2 regions of the Flavobacterium pygoscelis genome follow, and region 2 is predicted to be linked to the other one. Evidence: riboswitches for the same ligand, from Rfam matches in the RefSeq annotation. Region 2 holds a riboswitch; the other holds the start of a gene.
The links. Region 2 has a riboswitch for S-adenosylmethionine ahead of MW871_RS13395 (homocysteine S-methyltransferase family protein). Riboswitches for the same ligand answer to the same signal wherever they lie in the genome.
Positions count from the first base shown of each region.

Region 1: it holds a riboswitch for S-adenosylmethionine, as region 2 does, so the genes downstream of both, MW871_RS12095 (Na+/H+ antiporter NhaC family protein) here and MW871_RS13395 (homocysteine S-methyltransferase family protein) in region 2, are expected to answer to the same signal.

Region 1 covers NZ_JALNUB010000007.1:80,881-84,093, forward strand. The annotation lists gene sucD (succinate--CoA ligase subunit alpha) at 1-380, shown strand, start outside; gene MW871_RS12090 (hypothetical protein) at 594-1,016, shown strand; SAM-I-IV-variant riboswitch at 1,133-1,230, shown strand; gene MW871_RS12095 (Na+/H+ antiporter NhaC family protein) at 1,288-2,610, shown strand; gene fabG (3-oxoacyl-[acyl-carrier-protein] reductase) at 2,797-3,213, shown strand, end outside.
Region 2 covers NZ_JALNUB010000008.1:148,432-151,644, forward strand. The annotation lists gene MW871_RS13385 (precorrin-2 dehydrogenase/sirohydrochlorin ferrochelatase family protein) at 1-432, shown strand, start outside; gene MW871_RS13390 (NAD(P)/FAD-dependent oxidoreductase) at 533-1,585, shown strand; SAM riboswitch class I at 1,678-1,783, shown strand; gene MW871_RS13395 (homocysteine S-methyltransferase family protein) at 2,028-3,029, shown strand.

The DNA.
Region 1 (3,213 bases), on a different contig from region 2:
TAGTAAAACAAGGTTTAGGAATCACAACTGCTATCGGAATTGGTGGAGATCCAATCATTGGAACTACAACAAAAGAAGCAGTAGAGTTATTGATGAATGACCCAGAAACAGAATGTATCGTAATGATTGGTGAAATCGGTGGACAATTAGAAGCGGATGCTGCTCATTGGATTAAAGCTGATGGAAACCGTAAACCAGTTGTAGGTTTCATCGCAGGAGTAACTGCTCCAGCAGGACGTACAATGGGACATGCAGGTGCAATTGTTGGTGGATCTGATGATACGGCTGAAGCTAAAAAACAAATTATGAGAGAATGTGGTATTCACGTAGTAGATTCTCCAGCTGAAATTGGTAAAAAAGTAAAAGAAGTTTTAGGATAATCTTTTATATTTATAAAAAAAATTAAAAGCCTCACATTTTGTGGGGCTTTTTTATTATTGAATGGAATTAAAGAATACCTTTGCACTTTATTAAAAATAGTGTTTAATAGATTTATTTTTGATAAATAAAAAATGTAAACGAATGGTCTAGATAACTTTTCAGATTTTTGTGAGTTTTATCTAGGAAGACCATTTCAAATAAAAATATAATATATGTACAAGGAGTTAGAAAAATTCAAAGTTACCAATCAGTTTTCATTTACAGCAGAAGATAGTTTAGCAGAAGTTTGCAATGCATCTGAAGGATCTGGTGTGTTTTTAGTTTATGCAGTTGGTGAAGTAAAAGAGTTAATTATGGTTGGTTCTACTGGAACTGTTCAAAATGACGGAACTTTGAAAATTAAAAATGGTGGTTTGAATGACAAAATAGTCGAAGGACACCAATTCGCTAAAACAGGAAGAAAATATTCTTGGCCAGCACAAATGAAGAAAGAAGATATTAGCACACTTGAAGTAGTTTGGTATGAGACTTTTAATAATGATTCTAAAGTAATTCCAACATTTGTAGAAGCACAAGTTTTACAAAATTTCTTAGATGAAAATGGAAGATTGCCAAAATGGAATGTAGCTTTTTAAGTTATTTCTATACTAATACAATTGAAAGACTTTACTTTGGTAAGGTCTTTTTTTTGTTTTAAATTCATAAATAGTATTTTTATTTGTTTATATAAAAAAATAAGTACTATTTTTGCCCCCGTTATCACGAATCTCTTAATAGAGATAGCAACCTGCAACAACGAGCAAGGTGCTAAAACGATAAGCCAAATCCTTTGGAAAAAATGTTGTTTTTTTATTCCTGTTTTGCTTTTTTGTTTTTCGTCATAACCCTTTAATTTAAAAAATGATTATGACTAAACAAGGTAAAAATAATGGTAATCCATTCGCATTAATTCCTTTATTTATTTTTATTGCTACTTTTTTAGGAGTTGGTATTTGGCTAGATGATTTTTATGCTTTCCCGTCTCCAATTGCTGTTTTAATTGGAATAGTTGCGGCTTTCCTACTTTTTAAATCTTCTACAGAAGATAAAGTGAATACGCTGATTGCTGGTTGTGGTGAAAGTAAAATAATGACGATGTGTCTTATATATTTACTTGCGGGTGCTTTTGCTGTAGTGAGTAAAGCTACTGGTGGAGTAGATGCTGTTGTAAATTTGGGAATAAACAATATTGATGTTGCTTATTTTCCTTTAGGTATTTTTTTGATTGCCGCATTTTTATCTACTGCGACTGGTACTTCTGTTGGGGCAATTGTTGCAATTGGTCCTATAGCAGTGAGTTTAGCGGATAAAAGTGGTGCTTCATTACCTTTGATTTCGGGTGCATTATTGGGTGGTTCTATGTTAGGAGACAATCTCTCTATGATTTCGGACACCACTATTGCGGCAACACAATCTTTAGGTTGTAAACTCAAAGACAAGTTTAAAATTAATTTATTTATTGCTTTTCCAGCTGCTATAATTACAATTGCAGTATTTTTCTATTTGGGTTTAAACTCAGAAATTGTTTCCGTTGCCATACCTAAAACTGATTTTAATTGGATTGCTATCATACCCTATATACTCGTTATTGTATTAGCAGTTTCTGGAATTAATGTGTTTTCTACGTTAATTATAGGAACATTGTTAGCGGGAATTATAGGTTATTTTGGTGGTAATTTTACGCTTATGGTTTTTACCCAAAAAATATATGAAGGTTTTACCAGTATGACAGAAATATTCTTACTTTCTATGCTTTCAGGTGGTTTAGCTGCGATGGTTGATAAAGCGGGCGGAATTGATTACGTTTTATATCAAGTTAAAAAGCGAATAAAGAGTAAGAAATCGGCGCAGACAGGAATTGGTGTTTTAGTTGGATTAACCAATTTAGCAATCGCTAATAACACCGTTTCTATTGTGATTACAGGAAGTATTGCAAAAGAAATTAATGATGAATACAATTTGAGTGCAAAGAAAACCGCGACTATACTTGATATTTTTTCTTGTGTTATTCAAGGAATATTACCTTATGGAGCTCAAGTACTTTTGATATTAAGCTTTGCAGATGGAAAGCTGAACTTTTTAGATTTGATTAGTAATGCTTGGTATCATTTGTTCTTATTTGTTTTTACATTAATCGCTATTTATGCTAATTTTTGGGATAAATGGGTGAATCGAATTATTAAAATTTAAAAGCTAGTATTTTTATTAATGTATATGGTTTTGTATTTTTTTTAAAAAAGTAAATATTCTATATTTGACAGATATAAGATAGCCCTGATAGAAGTGGAAATCCTTTTATTTTTTTGTTTAAAAAAATAAAAGATTGTAGCGGATAGCAGGAATAGCTTCAAATAAAAATTAAAATAAGTTTTGAATATGAAATTACTAGAAGGAAAAGTAGCTATAATTACAGGCGCAAGTCGTGGAATAGGTAAAGGAATTGCAGAAGTTTTTGCAAAACACGGAGCAAATATTGCTTTTACTTACAGTTCATCTGTAGAATCAGCTATGGCATTAGAAAATGAATTGAATGCACTTGGAATTAAAGCGAAAGGGTATCAATCTAACGCAGCTGATTTTAATGAAGCGCAAACGCTTGTTGATGCGGTTAATGCTGAGTTTGGAACAGTAGATATTTTGATTAACAACGCCGGAATTACCAAAGATAATTTGTTAATGCGTATGTCTGAACAAGATTTTGACCAAGTAATGGATGTAAACTTGAAATCAGTTTTCAACATGACAAAAGCAATTCAGAAAACTTTTCTTAAAAAACGTGCGGGATCTATCATT
Region 2 (3,213 bases):
TTTTTACCAGAACTAGTCGATTTAGTACATCAATACGATTCTGTAAAATTAACCATGAAGAAATTCAAAAAAAAAATGCTTAAAAAAAGACATTTGGTTATTGCCTGTACTGATGATTTAGAGATAAATAAAAAAATTTACGACTTGTCTCGAAAAAGATTTTTGATTTGTAATATAGCTGATACGCCTGATTTATGCGATTATTATTTGGGTGGTATTGTTACAAAAGGGAATGTGAAAATTGCTATATCAACTAACGGAAAATCCCCAACTACGGCCAAAAGACTACGTGAGTTTTTTGAAGAAGTACTTCCAGATGATATTAATAAAATGGTATTGAACTTAAATGAATATCGGAAAACTTTGAAAGGAAACTTTGAAGAAAAAGTCGAAAAAATGAATAAGATTACCGAAACGTTAAAAAATATATAAAAAGTTCTTTTAAATTTAAAGGAATGATAAAAATCATAAAAAGGAGAAACAAATATTCGTTTCTTTGTAAACTCATAAAATGACTATAAATAGTAACATAATGATTAAAACTGATATTCTTATAATAGGAGCTGGTCCAACAGGTTTATTTGCTGTTTTTGAAGCCGGTTTGTTAAAATTAAAATGCCATATATTAGATGCTTTACCACAAGCAGGAGGGCAACTTTCAGAGTTGTACCCTAAAAAACCAATATACGATATCCCAGGATTTCCAGAAGTTTTAGCGGGAGATTTAGTTGATAATTTAATGGAACAAATCAAGCAATTTGAACCAGGATTTACGCTAGGAGAACGAGCAGAAACAATAGATAAGCAAGAGGACGGAACTTTTATAGTTACCTCTAATAAAGGAACACAATTTCATGCTCCTGTTATTGCAATTGCAGGCGGATTAGGAAGTTTTGAGCCAAGAAAACCTCTTATTGATGGAATTGATTTTTATGAAGACAAAGGAATCAAGTATTTTATCAAAAATCCAGAAAAATTCAGAGACAAGAAAGTTGTAATTGCTGGTGGTGGAGATTCTGCATTAGACTGGAGTATTTTCTTATCTAATATAGCTTCAGAGGTAACTTTAGTGCACAGAAGAAATGAATTTAGAGGAGCATTAGATTCTGTTGATAAAGTACAGGAGTTAAAAACAGCAGGAAAAATTAGATTAATTACTCCAGCTGAGGTTATTGGTATCAATGGCGCAGAGCGCATAGAATCAATTGTGCTCGAAGAAAATGGTGCGACAAGAACCATCGAAACAGATTATTTTATTCCTCTTTTTGGTCTTACGCCCAAATTAGGTCCTATTGGAGATTGGGGATTAGAAATAGAAAAAAATGCGATTAAAGTAAATAATGCGTTAGATTATCAAACCAATATTCCTGGTATTTTTGCCATTGGTGACGTAAATACCTATCCAGGAAAACTCAAATTAATCCTTTGTGGTTTTCATGAAGCTACTTTAATGTGTCAAGCTGCTTACCAAATCATTAATCCAGGTAAGAAATATGTGCTAAAATACACTACCGTTAGCGGTGTTGACGGATTTGATGGTACTCGTAAGGAAGCGCCAAAAGCTGTGGTAAAAGCAATAGTTTAACAATTTACCAAAAAATAGTTAAAAAATATAGCGTTATTACTTGCAAGTAGTAACGCTATGTCTTTACTTTGCAGTGTTCCTATATTTATTGAAAGTTATCACGAAAGGCGGAGGGAAAGACCCAATGAAACCTTAGCAACCCTTTATTTTATAAAGAAGGTGCTACATTCTACCACAAAATATGTGGATAGATAACACACGAATACACACTTAGTATTTCCCCAACCTTTTCTTGACAACATTTTAATATCCTTTTTGAGCGGATTATTGGTGCTTTTTTTGCCAATATTCTTCCTGCTGTACGCTATATCTTTTATTCTGAACCCCAGAATAAAAGGATACCGCTTCCATCAGGGCTAAAAAGCCATTATAGTGAACTTTTGTAAATATTAATCAAAAGTAAAAATCTCCTAAAAAAAGATTTTCAAGAACTGAAACTATTATGTCAAACATTCAAACGGCAATAAAAGAGAGAATTCTTATTTTAGATGGAGCCATGGGAACCATGTTGCAACGTTATAATTTCTCCGAAGAAGATTTTCGTGGAGTGCGTTTCAAAGATTTTCCACATTCACTAAAAGGAAATAATGATTTACTGTCGCTAACCCAACCCAAAGCGATTAGAGAAGTTCATGCTAAATACTTTGAAGCAGGAGCCGATATTATTGAAACCAATACCTTCTCGAGTACCACAATCGGAATGGCCGATTACCATCTCGAAGATTTGGTTTACGAAATGAATTTTCAATCTGCAAAAATTGCTCGAGAAGTAGCTGACGAATTCACGGCAAAAAATCCAGAAAAACCGCGTTTTGTAGCCGGTTCTATAGGGCCAACCAACAGAACAGCAAGCATGTCACCAGATGTAAATGATCCTGGATATAGAGCCGTAACTTTTGATGATTTGCGCGTGGCATACAAACAACAAGTAGAAGCTTTGATGGATGGCGGTTGCGATTTATTATTAGTCGAAACTATTTTTGATACTTTAAATGCTAAAGCGGCGCTTTTCGCTATCGAAGAAGTGAAAGACGAACGCAATATTGATATTCCTATCATGGTTTCTGGAACCATTACCGATGCTTCCGGAAGAACACTTTCTGGGCAAACGGTCGAAGCTTTCTTAGTTTCAGTTTCACACATTCCATTGTTAAGTGTAGGTTTTAATTGTGCCCTTGGTGCCGATTTGTTAAAGCCTTATTTAAAAACCCTTTCACACAATACTTCATTTAATGTTTCGGCACATCCTAATGCAGGATTGCCAAATGCTTTTGGAGAATACGATGAAACGCCAGAGGAAATGCAAGCGCAAATCAAAACCTATTTAGACGATAATTTAGTAAACATCATAGGTGGTTGTTGCGGAACAACCCCAGCCCACATCAAGTTAATCGCAGATATTGCAAAGAATTATAAGCCAAGAGTTTCGACGGCGGTGATGTAAAATGTCATTGCCAGAAACGAAGCAATCACATAATGAAGATTTCTCTTTTGTTTAAAACTCAAAAAGTATTGAGCTGATCCTGCAAGGTTTTTTAAACCTTGTAGGTATAAAACAGAGCTTATCCTACAAATTTTTTTAAAGCTTGTAGTTAAAATAGAGCTGATCCTGCAAGATTTTTTAAACC